Regions from separate parts of the Paenibacillus sp. M2 genome, predicted to be linked through region 1. Evidence: predicted binding sites of a transcription regulator. Region 1 holds the regulator's gene; the other holds the start of a gene.

Region 1 (10,152 bases):
TGCTAGGTGTTAGGGGTTTCGATACCCTTGGTGCCGAAGTTAACACATTAAGCACTCCGCCTGGGGAGTACGGTCGCAAGACTGAAACTCAAAGGAATTGACGGGGACCCGCACAAGCAGTGGAGTATGTGGTTTAATTCGAAGCAACGCGAAGAACCTTACCAGGTCTTGACATCCCTCTGACCGGTACAGAGATGTACCTTTCCTTCGGGACAGAGGAGACAGGTGGTGCATGGTTGTCGTCAGCTCGTGTCGTGAGATGTTGGGTTAAGTCCCGCAACGAGCGCAACCCTTATATTTAGTTGCCAGCACTTCGGGTGGGCACTCTAGATAGACTGCCGGTGACAAACCGGAGGAAGGTGGGGATGACGTCAAATCATCATGCCCCTTATGACCTGGGCTACACACGTACTACAATGGCCGGTACAACGGGCTGCGAAATCGCGAGATGGAGCCAATCCCAACAAAGCCGGTCTCAGTTCGGATTGCAGGCTGCAACTCGCCTGCATGAAGTCGGAATTGCTAGTAATCGCGGATCAGCATGCCGCGGTGAATACGTTCCCGGGTCTTGTACACACCGCCCGTCACACCACGAGAGTTTATAACACCCGAAGTCGGTGGGGTAACCGCAAGGAGCCAGCCGCCGAAGGTGGGATAGATGATTGGGGTGAAGTCGTAACAAGGTAGCCGTATCGGAAGGTGCGGCTGGATCACCTCCTTTCTATGGAGAATCGTTTCCTGCAACGGAAACATTCAAATACGCAGGTTCTTAGAACCTGCACCAGCAACACAGTTACTTATCCATTTGTTCAGTTTTGATGGAATTTGAGGGGCCATAGCTCAGCTGGGAGAGCGCCTGCCTTGCAAGCAGGAGGTCAGCGGTTCGATCCCGCTTGGCTCCACCAAACAATTTCATCTATTTGGCTTGTTCTTTGAAAACTAGATATCGAAACGAAACAAACGTGAATTAGAACATTCCTTTTTAGCTGAACTTGTGTAAACAAGTTTAATAAATTGGTACTTAATTGCTTTTGCGATGGTATTGGATGGGAGTGACTTTTGGCTTTGGACGTAGTCCAAAACAAGGGAAGCGAGCAGCCAAAACCGGAGCAAACTGGTTAAGCTACTAAGAGCACACGGAGGATGCCTAGGCGCTAGGAGCCGATGAAGGACGTGGCGAACAACGAAACTGCCTCGGGGAGCTGTAAGCAAGCTTTGATCCGGGGGTGTCCGAATGGGGAAACCCAGCTGGGGTAATTTCCAGTTACTCATAACTGAATACATAGGTTATGTAGAGGCATACCAGGGGAACTGAAACATCTAAGTACCCTGAGGAAGAGAAAACAATAGTGATTCCGTCAGTAGCGGCGAGCGAACGCGGAGAAGCCCAAACCAGAGAGCTTGCTCTTTGGGGTTGTGGGACGTCTCACATGGAGTTACAAAGGAACCGGTTAAGCGAAGAGGTCTGGAAAGGCCCGCCAAAGAAGGTAAAAGCCCTGTAGTTGAAAGTCTGTTCCCTCCGAGACGGATCCCGAGTAGTGCGGGGCACGTGAAACCCCGTATGAATCCGGCAGGACCATCTGCCAAGGCTAAATACTTCCTAGCGACCGATAGTGAAGCAGTACCGTGAGGGAAAGGTGAAAAGCACCCCGGAAGGGGAGTGAAATAGAACCTGAAACCGTGTGCTTACAAAAAGTCAGAGCCCGTTTTAGGGGTGATGGCGTGCCTTTTGTAGAATGAACCGGCGAGTTACGTTCCCGTGCAAGGTTAAGGTGAAGAGCCGGAGCCGCAGCGAAAGCGAGTCTGAATAGGGCGAATTAGTACGTGGACGTAGACCCGAAACCGGGTGATCTACCCCTGTCCAGGGTGAAGGTGCGGTAACACGCACTGGAGGCCCGAACCCACGCATGTTGAAAAATGCGGGGATGAGGTGGGGGTAGCGGAGAAATTCCAATCGAACTCGGAGATAGCTGGTTCTCCCCGAAATAGCTTTAGGGCTAGCCTCGGAAAACAGAGTCGTGGAGGTAGAGCACTGATTGGGTGCGGGGCCCGCAAGGGTTACCAAGCTCAGTCAAACTCCGAATGCCATAGACTTACTTCCGGGAGTCAGACAGTGAGTGCTAAGATCCATTGTCAAAAGGGAAACAGCCCAGACCATCAGCTAAGGTCCCCAAGTGTGTGTTAAGTGGGAAAGGATGTGGAGTTGCACAGACAACCAGGATGTTGGCTTAGAAGCAGCCACCATTGAAAGAGTGCGTAATAGCTCACTGGTCGAGTGACTCTGCGCCGAAAATGTAACGGGGCTAAACACACCACCGAAGCTATGGCTTGATGCTTTGCATCAGGGGTAGGGGAGCGTTGTATAAGGGTTGAAGGTGTACCGTAAGGAGCGCTGGACATTATACAAGTGAGAATGCCGGTATGAGTAACGAAAAGATCAGTGAGAATCTGATCCGCCGAAAGCCTAAGGGTTCCTGAGGAAGGCTCGTCCGCTCAGGGTAAGTCGGGACCTAAGGCGAGGCCGAAAGGCGTAGTCGAAGGACAACAGGTCGAAATTCCTGTACCACCGTAAGCCGTTATGAGCAATGGGGGGACGCAGTAGGGTAGTGACGCGGACTGATGGATGTCCGTCTAAGCAGTAAGGCTGATGTGTAGGCAAATCCGCACATTGTAAGGCTGAGCTGTGATGGGGAGCGAAAATTATAGTAGCGAAGGTCATGATCTCACACTGCCAAGAAAAGCCTCTAGCCAGGTGAAGGTGCCCGTACCGCAAACCGACACAGGTAGGCGAGAAGAGTATTCTAAGGCGCGCGGAAGAACTCTCGTTAAGGAACTCGGCAAAATGACCCCGTAACTTCGGGAGAAGGGGTGCCCCGGTAGTGTGAATAGCACGAGGGGGCCGCAGTGAAAAGGCCCAAGCGACTGTTTAGCAAAAACACAGGTCTGTGCGAAGCCGTAAGGCGAAGTATACGGGCTGACGCCTGCCCGGTGCTGGAAGGTTAAGGGGAGTGGTTAGGGAGTAATCCCGAAGCTGTGAACCGAAGCCCCAGTAAACGGCGGCCGTAACTATAACGGTCCTAAGGTAGCGAAATTCCTTGTCAGGTAAATTCTGACCCGCACGAATGGCGTAACGACTTGGGCGCTGTCTCAACGAGAGATCCGGTGAAATTTTAATACCTGTGAAGATGCAGGTTACCCGCGACAAGACGGAAAGACCCCATGGAGCTTTACTGCAGCTTGATATTGAATTTGGGTACGATCTGTACAGGATAGGTGGGAGCCTTTGAAGCATGAGCGCCAGCTTGTGTGGAGGCAACGTTGGGATACCACCCTGATCGTATCTAGGTTCTAACCTGGTACCGTAATCCGGTGCGGGGACAGTGTCAGGTGGGCAGTTTGACTGGGGCGGTCGCCTCCTAAAGAGTAACGGAGGCGCCCAAAGGTTCCCTCAGAATGGTTGGAAATCATTCGAAGAGTGCAAAGGCATAAGGGAGCTTGACTGCGAGACCTACAAGTCGAGCAGGGACGAAAGTCGGGCTTAGTGATCCGGTGGTACCGCATGGAAGGGCCATCGCTCAACGGATAAAAGCTACCCTGGGGATAACAGGCTTATCTCCCCCAAGAGTCCACATCGACGGGGAGGTTTGGCACCTCGATGTCGGCTCATCGCATCCTGGGGCTGAAGTAGGTCCCAAGGGTTGGGCTGTTCGCCCATTAAAGCGGTACGCGAGCTGGGTTCAGAACGTCGTGAGACAGTTCGGTCCCTATCTGTCGTGGGCGTAGGAAATTTGAGAGGAGCTGTCCTTAGTACGAGAGGACCGGGATGGACGTACCGCTGGTGTACCAGTTGTTCCGCCAGGAGCACCGCTGGGTAGCTATGTACGGACGGGATAAACGCTGAAAGCATCTAAGCGTGAAGCCCCCCTCAAGATGAGATTTCCCAGTATGTAAGACCCCTTGAAGACGACGAGGTAGATAGGCTGGGGGTGGAAGTGCAGCAATGCATGGAGCTGACCAGTACTAATCGGTCGAGGGCTTATCCAATAGCAAGTGATAATTCGCATGTTTCGTTTCGAATCTAGTTTTCAGAGAACGATCTCTGAAATGAAAATTGGTACATCACAGAATGTGTGTATGATTTTCAGTTCCATATCTGATTTCAAGAAGCTATGCTTCGACAAATCACGTTTGGTGGCGATGGCGGAGGGGTTCCACACGTACCCATCCCGAACACGACCGTTAAGCCCTCTAGCGCCGATGGTACTTGGACCGCAGGGTCCTGGGAGAGTAGGACGCCGCCAAGCGAAGAACCACTGCCGATGTTATTCGGTGGTGGTTTTTATTTGTTTATTTAAGGGGATGCGAAAGCATCTCTTATTTGACTTTGTAAGAATCCTCTGACACACTCTAAGGGGTACATATATCACATATCAGGCCATGATTTGGATTGATAATAACTCTAGCGAATGGGGTGTAGGACAACATGGAAATTCAGAAAGTGACGGTAGATGATTTTGAACCAGCGATGGCACTCTCCGAATATGCTTTTCAGGTGGTAATGAATGATGAACAAAAAGAAAAGCGGCGGAGTCAGTTTTCGTCACAAGATATATGGGGTGTATATGAGGACGGGCAGCTAGGAGCCAAACTTCACATCATTCCTTTTCACACCTATATTCATGGCAGAGCGTTCGAGATGGGCGGTATTGCGGGTGTAGCCACCTGGCCAGAGTATAGACGCAAAGGCTGGGTAGCGGGTCTACTGAAGCATGCGTTGGAAGAAATGAATCGCAACAAACAGAGCATATCATTCTTGCATCCATTCTCTTTTGGTTTCTATCGGAAGTATGGATGGGAGACGTATGTTGAATTTAAACGTTATAAAGTACCTACAGCTCATTTGCCTATGAAAAAAGCGACACCTGGAACAATTCGGCGTGGGGATCCGGGCCTCAGCATATTAAAGGAAGTATACAGTGCTTATGCTGAGCGTTATAACGGAACTCTGGTTCGGGATGATGCAAGGTGGGAGAATTCAGTTCTGGTTAATGGAAGCAGCCAGAAGGCTGTATATTACGATGAAGCTGATGCAGCACAAGGTTATCTTTTATATGAGGTTAAGGAAAATAAGTTTACTATTAAAGAGATCATCTATCTGAACGAAGAGGCTAGGCAAGGACTGTGGACCTTCATTGCTAACCATGATTCCATGATCGAGGAAGTTACGTTGCAGGCACCTGCCAGTGATACACTTGCCTTCCAATTGGATAACCCGAGGATTCAGCAGGAGATTGTACCTTATTTTATGGCGCGTATCGTTAGTGTGGAGCAGTTTATATCCCAGTATCCCTTTGCAAATCAGGACTCACCGTTGCAGATTGTTCTTCAGGTAGAAGATGCACACGCTCCATGGAATGAAGGGGTATGGCAATTAAACGTGGCAATGAACGGAACAGCGTCCATATGGAAAACTTCGGAACCAATTACTGATGATCAGACCATTAAGGTGGATATTCAATCTCTTACCGCAGTGCTGATGGGGTATCGCAGACCAACGGAAATGGCACGGATCGGAAGAATTCACGGACCAGAAGCAGCAATCAAGGCTTTGGAACAAGTCATTCCTGAACGGGAAACCTATTTGCTCGATTTCTTCTGATGACTATTCCCACTGCTCCATTTAACTTGATTAGCTTATATAGAAATACGGCGTGATTGAAAGACAAATGGACTTCTCCAGCAATTTTGGGGAGGTTTTTTTGTGTCTGGGGAATATTTCGTGTAAAATCGTAAAAAATGAATAGTGACCCCACTTGGCAAAACCACAAAATATGCTATAATGGTTATAAAGTCAAAGAAAGTCAAAGTCAACTAAAGGTTCAATACTTAAGTAGCTTTCTTTCTACAATCTGATGCATGATCGCCAATATACGGGATTCATCTCATCGGAGGATCAAGGGAATATTAAAGGACCTTCGTGCTTCCTTCGCTCTCCTATTGACACCTGTGGAAGCAAGATTCGCTGTTTCCCTGATTGGTTAAATGGGTAGAGAAGGTGTACTCTGTGGGGGCGTGTGGGTCCTTATTGACTTAACGTTTCAGACAGTGGAGGATGATTGGATGCGTAATATCTCTGATATTATCGAACGATATCTGAAGAGTATTTTGCATGAAAGTCCCGAAGGAATGGTTGAAATTCAGCGTAATGATCTGGCAGATCAATTCTCATGTGTACCTTCCCAGATCAATTATGTCATCAGCACACGTTTTACACTCGAGAAGGGATACCTGGTAGAGAGTAAACGCGGCGGTGGTGGTTATGTTCGCATACAGCGTATTGAATTACCGGCCCAATCAGCTCTGCATAATCATTTGCACCATAGTATTGGTGAAGAGATCGGGCAGACAGCTGCCGAAGGTCTGATCTATCAATTGGAAGAAGCGCGCTTCTTGAGCAAGCGGGAAGCCGGGTTGATGCGAGCTGCTGTATCTAGAGAGGTTATATTAGTCAAACTTCCTTACCGGGATCAAATTCGTGCCAGAATGTTGAAGGCGATGTTAATATCTTTGCTCGGTAAATGAAAACTATCGGGGTCAAAGGAGGTACATCAATATGCTGTGCCAAGAATGCAATAAACGTCCGGCGACACTTCATTTTACGAAAATCGTAAATGGGGAGAAGACGGAATTCCATATTTGTGAGTCATGTGCCCGTGAAAAAGGGGAAATGATCCCTGGAACAGCAGGTGGGTTTTCCATTCACAACTTGTTGTCCGGATTGCTTGATTTTGATCCAGCCAGCAAAAGTGGATCGACAGGAACACCACCTGCAAAAGCACTTCAATGTGAAGAGTGTGGTATGACGTACGCACAATTTAGCAAGATAGGCCGGTTCGGCTGCAGTTCATGTTATAAATATTTTGACAGCCGTCTGGATCCTTTGTTCAAGCGGGTTCACGGTAATACGTCCCATGTAGGCAAAGTGCCTGCACGAGCTGGTGGTCGCATCAAGGTGAAACGGCAAATCGCTGATCTGAAGCGGGAGCTCCAGGAGAGTATCGCGCAAGAGGAATTTGAAGAGGCGGCCCAGATCCGTGACCAGATCAGAGGACTTGAAAAAGGAATAGCTCAGGAGTAAAGTTTGTCATGAGTAGGAGGGATGCGTAATGCCTAATCTGCGCTTTACAGATAAGGCGCTCAGCGACTGGATGCGCAGTGATGCGGCTGATTCCGAAATCGTCATTAGCAGCCGTGTCCGGATTGCACGCAACCTTCAGCATGTTCCGTTTCCGATGCTGGCTTCCAATGAGCAATCGGAAGAGGTGCTGAATAAGCTGAGCGAAGTACTTCAATACGATGACGTTCATGCCTTTGGGGATTTTCATACGTTGGATCTGATCGATATTGACGAACTCGACAAACGGGTGCTGGTGGAGAAACACCTCATCAGTCCAAGTCTTGCGAATGAATCCAGGAATGGTGCGGTTATTCTCAGTGAGGATGAGTCTGTCAGTATTATGATTAACGAAGAGGATCATCTTCGTATCCAGTGCCTCTATCCGGGGTTCCAGGTGAAGGAAGCCTGGGAGAAAGCTTCCGCAATAGATGATGCTTTTGAAGCGCACGTGGATTATGCTTTTGATGACCGCAGAGGATACTTAACCAGCTGTCCTACTAATGTAGGTACAGGTGTAAGAGCATCGGTTATGATGCACTTGCCTGCCCTGGTGATGACACAGCAGATTGGCCGCATTTTAACCGCAGTTTCCCAAGTGGGATTAACTGTAAGGGGGATATACGGTGAAGGTAGCGAGGCGATGGGTAACCTGTTCCAGATCTCGAACCAGATTACATTGGGACAGACCGAACAGGAAGTCATCGAGAACCTGCATGGTGTTGTGTTACAGATGATAGGTCATGAGCGTACAGCCAGAGAACGGTTAATGACCGACTCCAGACTTCGGATTACGGATCGGGTCATGCGTTCTTACGGCATATTGTCTCATGCAGCTATTGTTGATTCCAAGGAAGCTGCACAGCGCTTATCGGATGTACGCCTTGGCGTGGATCTCGGCTTGTTGGATGGACTGTCCATCACGGTAATGAATGAGTTGAATGTGATGACACAGCCGGGATTTTTGCAGAAAACATTCGGGGAAGATATGCGCACAGATGAGCGAGATATCTACCGAGCTCAGTTGATTCGTGATACGATCAATGCAGCGAAGCAGTCCTAGTTTAGCCTGATTTTGTATTGAAATATGGTTTCATGCCGCATTGCGGCTTTTATATAATAAGGCATGTACAAATGCCAAATGACTTTATTCGCAGCACGGCTGCAAACAAAAATGATATGAAGAATACGACGGTTATTTCATTACATGACCTCGTTTTATCCAAAACCATGGAGGTGCAGGAGATATGATGTTTGGAAGATTTACGGAACGGGCCCAAAAGGTGCTCGCACTCGCGCAGGAAGAAGCTGTCCGTCTCGGTCATAATAACATCGGTACTGAGCATATTTTGCTCGGCCTCATTCGTGAAGGCGAAGGTATCGCAGCCAAAGCACTGATCGGCCTGGGACTCGGATTGGAAAAAATTCAGGATGAAGTAGAAACGCTGATTGGCCGTGGCCAAGAGCAACCTACCAACATTGCATATACGCCACGTGCGAAAAAAGTAATTGAACTGTCTATGGATGAAGCTCGAAAATTGGGCCATACCTATGTAGGCACAGAGCATATCCTGCTCGGATTGATTCGTGAAGGCGAGGGTGTTGCAGCACGTGTGCTCAATAACCTGGGAATTAGCCTGAACAAAGCACGTCAACAAGTGCTGCAATTGCTTGGCAGCAGTGAAGCTGTATCCAGCCATAATGGCACACCTGCCAATGTAAGCACACCAACGCTAGACAGTCTGGCACGTGACCTCACGGCTTATGCGAGAGAGAACAACCTGGACCCAGTCATTGGACGTAGTAAAGAAATTGAACGTGTCATCCAGGTGCTCAGCCGTCGTACCAAGAACAACCCGGTATTGATCGGTGAGCCAGGTGTAGGTAAAACAGCGATTGCTGAAGGCCTTGCACAAAAAATCATTGCAAATGAGATTCCGGAAACATTGCGCGACAAACGTGTAATGACCCTGGATATGGGTTCTGTAGTCGCTGGAACCAAATATCGTGGTGAGTTCGAAGATCGTCTGAAAAAAATCATGGATGAGATTCGCCAAGCAGGTAACATTGTCTTGTTTATCGACGAATTGCATACCTTGATTGGCGCAGGCGGAGCTGAAGGTGCCATCGATGCTTCTAACATTTTGAAACCGGCTCTGGCTCGTGGAGAATTGCAATGTATCGGTGCGACAACACTGGATGAATATCGTAAATACATCGAGAAGGATGCAGCGCTTGAGCGTCGATTCCAACCGATTACTGTAGATCAGCCTTCTCCGGAAGAAGCGATTCAAATCTTACATGGCTTGCGTGACCGTTATGAGGCGCATCACCGTGTGAAAATTACGGACGAAGCAATTGTGCAGGCGGTTAAACTGTCTGACCGTTACATTACAGACCGTTTCCTGCCAGACAAAGCGATTGACCTGATTGATGAAGCGGGTTCCAAAGTAAGATTGAACTCTTACACGATCCCACCAAACCTGAAACAACTGGAAAGCCGTCTGGAAGATATCCGTAAGGAAAAAGACGCTGCAGTTCAAAGTCAGGAGTTCGAAAAAGCAGCAGCTCTGCGTGATACGGAACAAAAAATTCGTGAAGAGCTGGATGTAACGAAGAACCAGTGGAAAGAGAAACAAGGTCGCACCGATTCCGAGGTTACTCCTGAGGATATCGCACAAGTGGTAGCCAGCTGGACAGGAATTCCTGTGAACCAACTGAAAGAAGAAGAGACACAGCGTCTGATGAATCTGGAGTCTATTCTACATGAACGTGTCATCGGTCAGGATGAGGCAGTGAAGTCTGTCAGCCGTGCGGTTCGTCGTGCTCGTGCAGGACTTAAAGATCCGAAACGTCCGATGGGTTCATTCATTTTCCTCGGTCCTACAGGGGTAGGTAAAACAGAACTTGCTCGTGCTCTGGCTGAAGCGATGTTCGGCGATGAAAATGCAGTAATCCGGATTGATATGTCCGAGTAT
Region 2 (10,152 bases), 1.0 Mb from region 1:
TATTTTAGATAGATAAAGGTGGCTTGCAGCATGTCTGAGAAAATCTACGTTGGGGTCGATCTCGGCGGAACAGCAATTAAGGTCGGTATATGCGATGAACAAGGTCAGCTAATGCATACGTATGAAGGACCGACTGAAGTGGATAAGGGCGTAGACACGGTCATCGCCAACATCGAGAAGTATGTCCGACATATCGTAGCCGAATCACCTTACAATTGGGAACAGCTTGAGGGTGTAGGCGCTGGAGTGGCCGGTTTCACGAATGTACGCGAGGGAATTATCGTTCATGCCCCTAACATCGGATTTCGGAATGTAGCCATTCGTTCGATTCTGGAAGAACGTCTGGGCAAGCCAATAAAAATAGATAACGATGCAAACGTGGCTGCACTGGGTGAAGTATGGGCAGGAGCCGGCAAAGGCGTAGACAACTGCGTATGTTATACACTTGGTACGGGTGTTGGTGGTGGCTTGATCTTGAATGGTAACATTTATCAGGGTTTCTCCGGTATGGCGGGAGAGCTGGGTCATATCAGTGTTGTACCTGATCTGGAAGCCATAAAGTGCGGTTGTGGTAAAATGGGATGTGTAGAAACAGTATCTTCTGCAACAGGAATTATACGTATGGCGAAGGATGCAGTAGAACGTGGTGATCATACGTCACTGGCACTCGTCGACAAGATTGCAGCCAAAGAAGTATTTGATGCTGCGAAGGCAGGCGATGAAGTGGCACAGCGCATTGTGAATCGTGCGGCCTTTTACCTGGGCAAGTCCATGGCTACTGTAGCAGCCGTCATTAACCCGGAGATGTTCATCATCGGTGGCGGCGTATCCAAAGCGGGCAATTTCTTGTTTGATGAAATCCGTACTGTGTTTGCTAAGCTGACGCCAGAACCGTTGCAAGATGGGGTTCAGATTCTGGAAGCTACACTTGGTAATAATGCAGGTATTGTGGGTGCAGCAGGTCTTCTCTTGCGTTCCTAGTACCCTCGTAACAATATATGAAGACAGCAATATGATAAGGAGGGGACATTTATGCTTGAAGGTGAAGGATCACCAGGCACAGGCGCCACGCTCATTATCATTACGGGCATGTCGGGGGCAGGTAAAACCATTGCAGTACAAAGCCTGGAGGATCTGGGTTTCTTCTGTGTGGATAATCTGCCGCCGGTATTGATTCCAAAATTTGCGGAACTAATTGAACAGTCAAACGGCAAGATTGGTAAGGTCGCATTGGTTATCGATCTGCGCGGGCGTGAATTCTTTACGGCTCTGTCCGAGTCTTTGAACTATATTAAAGATCATTTTACCATTCATTGCGAGATTTTATTCCTGGATGCTACAGATTCTGTACTTGTTCAGCGTTACAAAGAAAGCAGGCGCAGACATCCACTGGCTCCTGAGGGCATGCCGCTGGACGGCATCCGACTGGAACGCAAGATGTTGGAGGAACTCAAAAACTCTGCGACTCAGGTACTGAATACAAGTACGATGAAGCCTGCTCAACTGAAAGAACGCATCATATCCCGCTTTTCTCATCTGGAAAGCCAAATGCTGTCGGTGAATATTACGTCGTTTGGATTCAAGTATGGCATTCCGATTGATGCTGATCTGGTGTTTGATGTACGTTTTTTACCGAATCCGCATTATATTGATCATTTGCGACCGAATACGGGACAGAATAGTGATGTGTACGAATATGTTATGAAGTGGCCAGAGACACAGGCGTTTCTGACCAAGCTGCTGGATATGCTGCATTTCCTGATTCCGCAATACCGGAAGGAAGGCAAAAGCCAGGTTATTATTGGAATCGGCTGTACCGGAGGCAAGCATCGTTCGGTAGCAATATCGGAATATTTGGGCAAGATGTTGGGAAGCAGCGAGACAGAAGCTGTCACCGTAAGCCATCGCGACGCTGACCGGGACCGTCATTGAAGAGGGTGAAGGGATGAAAGAGGCCGGACCACGAAGAGAACGTCCGAGAATAGTTGTAATGGGCGGCGGAACCGGATTATCCGTGATGCTGCGCGGTTTGAAAGAGAAGCCGCTGGATATCACGGCCATCGTCACGGTTGCAGATGACGGTGGAAGTTCAGGCATCCTGCGCAATGAGCTACAGATGCCGCCTCCGGGCGACATTCGCAACGTGCTTACGGCACTGGCTGATGTAGAACCATTGCTTTCAGATATGTTGAAGTACCGTTTCAATACAGGCGCGGGGCTTGCAGGCCACAGCTTGGGGAATTTGATTTTGGCTGCAATGACGGATATTTCAGGCGACTTTGTGACCGCAGTGCGGGAGCTTAGCCGCGTGTTTGCCGTTCGAGGTGAGGTATTGCCAGCAGCCGGGCAGGCCGTTGTGTTGCATGCGGAGATGGAAGATGGGACAATTATTACAGGTGAGTCCAAAATCCCTGAGGCGGGTGGACGCATTAGACGAGTTTTCCTTGAACCGGATCACGTGGAGCCGTTGCCAGAGGCAGTAGAGGCCATTCGTCAAGCTGATGCCATTCTGATCGGGCCAGGCAGCCTCTATACAAGCATCCTTCCCAATCTGCTCGTACCTAAGCTTGCAGAAGCTGTGGTAGAGGCTGATGCGGTGAAGATGTTTATCTGTAATGTGATGACACAGCCGGGAGAAACAGATAACTATACGGTAAGTGACCACCTTAAGGCGGTACACGAGCATATAGGTCATCAGCTCTTCGACTATGTTATCGTAAATAATGGTGATATTCCGCTGCAAGTGCAAAATAAGTATGCGGAAAAAGGAGCAAAACCGGTTGTACTGGATATGAATGTACTCGAAAGTGCCGGCTATCAGGTGGTTGCGGATACCCTTGTTCTGTTCAAAACCTATCTGCGACATGATGCCGACAAGTTAAGTCATCACATCTACCAACTGGTACAAAATTGGATGTTACGGAAGAGGTGAAGTCCCATGTCGTTTGCAGCACAGACCAAAAAAGAGTTAACCATGATCGAGAGCGAACCGTGCTGCGAAAAGGCGGAACTTTCAGCCCTCATCCGTATGCTTGGTGCAGTGCAGTTATCGAATAAAAAAGTGATCTTGGATATTTCGACGGAGAATGCCGCGATTGCAAGACGGGCATACTCTCTGCTTAAAAAGCATTTTCAAGTGCATACGGAATTACTGGTCCGCAAAAAAATGCGGCTGAAAAAGAACAATGTATATATTGTTCGTATTCCAACCATGGTACAGGAGATTCTCAATAATCTTCATATTGTATCTGAGGGCTTTCTCTTTACCCTAGGGATCAGTACGGAATTGTTTCAGCAAAACTGTTGTAAACGGGCCTATCTTCGCGGTGCATTTCTGGCCGGTGGATCGGTTAATAATCCGGAAGGTTCCTCGTACCATCTGGAGATTGCGTCTATGTATGAAGAGCACTGTCAGGCACTGGTTGACCTGGCCAATGAATTTCATCTGAATGCCCGGTGTATAGAACGGAAAAAAGGATTCATCCTATACATTAAGGAAGGCGAGAAAATCATTGAGCTGCTCAGCATCATTGGTGCTCATCAGGCCTTGTTCAAGTTTGAAGATGTACGAATTATGCGAGACATGCGTAACTCCGTTAACCGGATTGTCAATTGTGAGACCGCCAACCTGAACAAAACGATTGGAGCGGCCGTAAGACAAATCGATAATATCCGGTTGTTACAAAAGGAAGTTGGTCTGGAATCTTTGCCTGAGAAACTTCGCGAAGTGGCGGAGGTTCGACTCGCTCATCCGGATATCAACTTGAAGGAAGTTGGCGAGCTCCTTAAAGGTACAGTCAGCAAGTCGGGAGTGAACCATCGGCTTCGTAAAATTGATGAACTGGCTGAGAAAGTACGCACAGAACGTTATGGTTAAGACGGAGTAGGGTAAAGTAACAAGGTCGGCTGTTTCTGCTGAACAGAAAGGTCAGGAAAGTCAGCCGTTAAGGATCTGGGAGACTCACTTAGGTCATTGGATGCGCTGTGCAAAAGATGAAATTAGGGCAAGATAATGTCCTCCAAAGAACCCTGAGTTTTTTCTTCTAGTGTCCTGCACGGGTTAATGGTATAATGTTGTTTAAATATAATTGTGTATTTAATGTCCAGATTTCATAATAGGGGGTAAGTTTCCATGACAAAGCACCCGGTAGTTGTCCGTTTGAAAACGGGTCTCCATGCCAGACCTGCGGCACTGTTCGTTCAAGAAGCGAATAAGTACTCGTCTGAAGTGTTCGTCGAGAAGGACGACAAAAAAGTTAATGCAAAAAGTATCATGGGGATCATGAGCCTTGCAATTAGCACAGGTACGGAAATCCAGATTAGTGCAGAAGGCGCGGATGCCGAACAGGCTGTAAACGCTTTAGTTAGTCTGGTAAGCAAGGAAGAGCTCGAAAACCAATAAGATATGATCAATCCAATGAAGAAGTCCCGAAAGGGGCTTTTTTGCGTTTTTCACGTTTATGCTATCGTCAAGTGCAACATTATGGAATTTGTCCCGTCTGTTAAGGTATCAAATCGAATAAAGTTTGAGATGTTAACACATAAGGAGGCTATCGTGATGGGTAAACAATGGATGAAACCGTTTGGTGCAGTGCTGGTGGCAAGTACGTTGCTTGTAGGAGGAACCGCATGGGTTGCGCCAGGGAACTATGCTTATGCTGCAGAGGTTCAAGGGGTACAACAGAATGTGATTAACGTCGTGGGTAAAGGTGAGATTCAGGTGAAGCCTGATATTGCTTATCTGTCCATTGGTGTGAACAGTACTGCAGAGACAGCTGCATCTGCTCAAAAAGCGAATGCTGCCAAAGTTCAAAAGGTATCCAACCTGCTGAAGAATACGTGGAAGATCAGTGCAGACGACATTCAAACCAGTCAGTTCTCTGTACAACCCAACTATACGTATAGCGAAAAAGACGGACAACAAATCAAAGGATACACAGCGCATCATACACTGACAGTCACGTATCGTCAGATGGACAAGATTGGCGAGCTGCTCGATGCTGCTTCAGGGGCGGGTGCCAACAATATTGAGAACGTACGCTTTACTGTAGAAAATCCGGAAAGTTATGAATCCCAAGTGATTGAGAAAGCTGTTGCCAATGCAGATGTGAAAGCTGGCGCCATTGCAAAAGCAGTTAAACGTCAACTGGGTGCTGTTCTTTCCGTGAGCCAAGGTGATGCCAGTGTGCCTGTATTCTATGCAAGCGAGGCGTTGATGTCCAAAGCACAAGATACAGCAGGTGGTACGGAGATTGAAACAGGCCAGGTTAAAGTAAGTACAATCCTGAATATCACGTATGAAATGAAATAAAAGATCGAATTAAGGACTGTAAGCTCAAGTAACCTTTTCAAGTGTCATTTGAAGGGTACAACGAAATAATGACAAAGACTTTGTCCTGTGGACAGAGTCTTTTTTTGTTGGAAAAGCAAACTTTGATGAAGTTAGATAGGGGGATACCTTTTTGAAGCAACATGAAATGCTGTATATTGGTATCTTTTTTGTATAGTTGTTCGTGACAAAAAGGTCATAACCCATTATATTTTCCGCCTGATATTCATCAACATTGTAACTCGAGCTGTAAACCTTTCCGAAATTGGGTTAATTATAATAGAGAGGTGAGCGTATGAGATATGCGATCAGGTCAGGATTACATACGCAATGATCCCTAATTGTGAATTCAGAGAGGAGTTTTATATATGACATCATGGAAAAAATGGACAAGTGCGTTGCTTGCAGCAGGAATTATTGTAGGTAGTGGTTCGGTATGGCAGGACAGTTCGGTTCAGGCAGCATCGGTATCCTCTAAAGTGACAACCCCGGCTGAGGTAACTCTGAAATCGGGTGGAAAAACACTGACTCAAAAAGGGCTTCTTCAAGGTGGATCGACATGGGTCTCTCTTACGGCAGTAAAAGATGTAGCGGGTGGAACGCTGAAATATGATGCGAAAACCAAGTCATATACGGTAACAGCAGCCAACAATGCGATGACCGTTAGCCTGATGGATGGACAACCAAACGTGTACATTAACGGTTATTACCCTCAGGTGGAAGCAAAATTGATTCAGGGTCGATTATATATTCCATTCTCAGCAATGAGAGATTATCTGGGTGTACAGGGGAATTGGGATGGCAAAACCAAAACGTTGACACTCAGCAAGGTGAAACAAAATAACGTTAAAATTAAAGCGGCAACAGTCAATGTCACTGTAAAAAATGCTGAAGTCGATGTTCAATATCCGCAAGTGAGTGGACTTGCCAGCAAAGAAGCTGAAGCGGCAATCAACAAAGTGCTGAAAGACGAAGTGGATGCTTATGTAGCTGACTTCAAGAAACAGACATCTGAATTCGGCGGTGCTACAGCCAACCGTCCATATGCATTTGAGAGCTCTTATGTAGTGACGTACAACGAAAAAGGCGTGCTGGGACTCATTACACAACGATACGAAGATTATGCTGGCGCTCATGGTATGACAACCCGTACGGGCCACACCTTTGCACTGGACACAGGCAAGGAGCTTACGTTAGATGATGTGCTGCAAAACAACAAAACCATGCGTGAGACGTTGGGTAAAAAAGTCGGCGAACAGCTGAAAGCTCGTGGTGGATACCTGGAAGGTTATAAAGGATTGAATAAAGATCAGGATTTCTATGTGACACCAACGGGTGTGGTCGTGTTCTTCCAGTTGTATGAGTATACGGCGTACGCAGAGGGATTCCCTGAAATGCCATTTACGTATAAAGAAATTCTCCCTAAAGGAACTGAACCTTTCAGTAATGTATCTGGAACCAAATAAAGAAATCATTATTATGCACTCTTAAGTTATCTTTCTTATAAAATGAAAAAATAAGCCCTCATCATAATCATGATGAGGGCTTAATCCCGTATAGACAACACAATGGGGTGTTGCTGACGTTAGGTGTTGATATGTTAACTCGTAGACCGGGGTCTACATAACACTTAAATGCCTTGGGAACCTACGTTTTCGATAACTTTATCAATGATACCGTAATCGGCGGCTTCAGCAGCACTCATGAAGTAGTCACGATCTGTATCTTTCTCAATCCGCTCCAGCGGTTGACCTGAACGCTCAGAGATGATGCGGTTCAAGGTATCACGCATTTTCAGGATGCGGCGAGCACGGATTTCGATGTCGGAAGCTTGACCTTGTGCACCACCAAGTGGTTGGTGAATCATAATTTCACTGTTTGGTAATGCAAAACGTTTACCTTTTGCACCGGCATTCAGCAAGAATGCACCCATGGAAGCCGCCATACCTACACAGATGGTAGATACATCCGGTTTGATGAACTGCATTGTATCGTAAATCGCCATACCGGCTGTAATCGATCCGCCTGGGCTGTTGATGTATAAGTGAATGTCTTTCTCCGGATCTTCCGCAGCCAGGAACAACATCTGTGCCATAATGGCATTAGCCACTACGTCATTAACATCGCTACCAAGGAAAATAATACGATCCTTCAGCAATCTGGAGTAGATGTCGTAGGCGCGCTCACCCCGGTTGCTCTGTTCAACGACCATTGGAATAAAACTCACGTGAAAAACCTCCTTGGAATGTAAATGTTATTGGTGTTTATACTTAAACTGTTACCGTATTACCCACATAATAAACAATTCCAAACAAAAAGTCAAAGAAAGTCAAACTAACTTGCAAAAAAAAGAAACCTTTCCGGTTTCATTGGTTAAATGGGTTATGAGCTGTTAAATAAAAATGGCGCGCCCGCCAAGAATCGAACTTGGATCTCAGGCTTCGGAGGCCTACGTCATATCCATTGGACCACGGGCGCACATTATGTGACAGCAATAATGATTATAGCTCATGAAATATTTAATTGCAAGCAGTTCGTTGTGGTATTGGTTTGGATTAACCTAAAAATGATCATGATGAAGAAGAGTGGATAAAGAGTACATTTAAGTAAATGCTATTAGAGGTTTTGGACATGCCGTATGAAATGTGATTCTGAGCGATATGTAGATTGAATTCATTCGTTTCTTCTATATATGGTATGCGTGAGCTAGTCCTAGATCATGGAAGTCTAGGATTGTGAAAATAGGCGCGTACAAACGCTGAATGCGTGTCGAAATAACACGTTGAAACACTTGCATGTCACGTCAGTTTTAGGTAGAATAGACGTGGGACTTAAAAAGTTAACCCGGGACGTTTTAGGGCCACGAAAGAGAGCTTAGAACGAGAACTTGCGGGAGTGGAAAGCATGCGAACGATTTTAGAAGTACAAAAGCAGCTTCTGCCTGATCTCATGGATATCTTGAAAAAGAGGTATACGATTCTGCAACAGATCATGTTATCGGATGTGATCGGACGGAGAACGTTAGCTAATTCCATGCAGATGACCGAGCGGGTTCTGAGGGCTGAGACCGATCTGTTAAAGGCTCAGGGACTTATTGAAATTGACAGTGCAGGAATGAAGATCAGCGAGGCAGGGTATGATTTGCTGCAGCAGTTAGAGCCCGTAGCCAAAGAGTTGTTCGGATTATCCGAGCTGGAAGAGCGCATCAAGCAAGCCTACGGTCTGCAAAAGGTAGTTGTGGTTCCTGGTGATTCGGATATTTCTCCATTTGCCAAAAGGGAACTGGGCAGAGCCGGAGCGAAGGCTCTCGGCAATATCATGAGTGATAACGACGTTGTCGCCGTTACTGGCGGTTCAACAACGGCCGAAGTCGCAGAACAACTAAATCCGCCAACATCGCTTAAAGGTGTCTGGTTCGTACCGGCACGCGGTGGACTTGGAGAAAGCCTTGAAATTCAGGCAAATACGATTGCATCTACAATGGCAAAGCGGGTAGGGGCGCAATACAAACTCCTGCATGTACCGGATTTGCTTAGTGATCATGCCTATGAATCATTAATCCAGGACCCTAGTGTTCAGGAGATTCTGCAGCTGATTCGGAAATCGCGGATTGTTATTCATGGAATTGGTGATGCCGTGGAGATGGCGACAAGACGTAAACTTGCGACGGAGATTATAGATGAACTTCAGGAGCAAGGTGCCGTATCTGAATCTTTCGGTTATTACTTTAACGATCAGGGTAAGGTGGTACATACCATGCTTACACTGGGTATGCGACTTCAGGATATTGAACGAACCGATGTTGTGATTGGAATCGCAGGTGGCAAAAGCAAAGCTGCTGCTATACATTCTGTGTTGCGATTTGGTCAGGAAGATATTCTGATTATTGATGAGGCTGCTGCCGAAGTCATCGTTGCTGAAATGGAATAAGGTTTTACTTTGAATCACAACTATTGTTGTCTTGACGGACTTCACCGTCTGTCTTGAATATATAAGTTTCATAAAAAATTAATCAAAACTTGGGAGGAACTTACTCATGATTAAAGTAGGTATTAACGGTTTTGGACGTATTGGACGCTTGGCATTCCGCCGTATTCAAAATGTAGCAGGCATCGAGGTAGTAGCAATCAACGACTTGACTGACGCTAAAATGCTCGCTCATTTGCTCAAATATGATACAACTCAAGGTCGTTTCGATGGCGATGTTGAAGTACACGATGGCTTCTTCAAAGTGAACGGCAAAGAAGTTAAAGTATTGGCTAACCGTAACCCGGAAGAACTTCCTTGGGGCGACCTGGGCGTAGATATCGTTCTGGAATGTACTGGTTTCTTCACAACGAAAGAAGCAGCTGAGAAACACTTGAAAGGTGGAGCTAAGAAAGTTGTTATCTCCGCACCAGCTACTGGCGACATGAAAACCATCGTTTACAACGTAAACCATGAAATCCTCGACGGTACTGAAACTGTAATCTCTGGCGCATCTTGCACAACAAACTGCCTGGCACCTATGGCAAAAACACTGCAAGACAAATTCGGAATCGTTCAAGGTTTGATGACTACAATTCACGCTTACACTGGCGACCAAAACACGTTGGATGCTCCACACCCTAAAGGTGACTTCCGTCGTGCTCGCGCAGCAGCTGAAAACATCATCCCTAACACAACTGGTGCTGCTAAAGCAATCGGTCTGGTAATCCCAGAACTGCAAGGCATCCTTGATGGTGCAGCTCAACGTGTACCAGTAGCTACTGGTTCCCTGACTGAGCTCGTAACTGTTCTGAACAAAAAAGTAACTGCTGAAGAAGTTAACGCAGCTATGCAAG

What was found. The regulator CtsR, encoded in region 1, represses protease genes until heat stress. The targets are predictions, from matches to a motif close to ATGGTCAATAAAGGTCAAACA.
Region 2: a site for CtsR is predicted at 7,645-7,665, ahead of clpP (ATP-dependent Clp endopeptidase proteolytic subunit ClpP). Genes of this name have one in related genera too.

Annotation. Positions count from the first base shown of each region.
Region 1 is NZ_CP169648.1:6,496,858-6,507,009, reverse strand. Features, by position in the region: rRNA gene ACETMN_RS29815 (16S ribosomal RNA) at 1-721, shown strand, start outside; tRNA gene ACETMN_RS29810 (tRNA-Ala) at 830-905, shown strand; rRNA gene ACETMN_RS29805 (23S ribosomal RNA) at 1,117-4,044, shown strand; rRNA gene rrf (5S ribosomal RNA) at 4,188-4,304, shown strand; gene eis (enhanced intracellular survival protein Eis) at 4,484-5,659, shown strand; gene ACETMN_RS29790 (CtsR family transcriptional regulator) at 6,121-6,582, shown strand; gene ACETMN_RS29785 (UvrB/UvrC motif-containing protein) at 6,614-7,138, shown strand; gene ACETMN_RS29780 (protein arginine kinase) at 7,167-8,237, shown strand; gene ACETMN_RS29775 (ATP-dependent Clp protease ATP-binding subunit) at 8,422-10,152, shown strand, end outside.
Region 2 is NZ_CP169648.1:176,555-186,706, forward strand. Features, by position in the region: gene ACETMN_RS00865 (ROK family glucokinase) at 31-981, shown strand; gene rapZ (RNase adapter RapZ) at 1,033-1,932, shown strand; gene ACETMN_RS00875 (gluconeogenesis factor YvcK family protein) at 1,946-2,932, shown strand; gene whiA (DNA-binding protein WhiA) at 2,939-3,877, shown strand; gene ACETMN_RS00885 (HPr family phosphocarrier protein) at 4,133-4,402, shown strand; gene ACETMN_RS00890 (SIMPL domain-containing protein) at 4,559-5,311, shown strand; gene ACETMN_RS00895 (stalk domain-containing protein) at 5,698-6,795, shown strand; gene clpP (ATP-dependent Clp endopeptidase proteolytic subunit ClpP) at 6,960-7,556, opposite strand; tRNA gene ACETMN_RS00905 (tRNA-Arg) at 7,733-7,807, opposite strand; gene ACETMN_RS00910 (sugar-binding transcriptional regulator) at 8,234-9,259, shown strand; gene gap (type I glyceraldehyde-3-phosphate dehydrogenase) at 9,366-10,152, shown strand, end outside.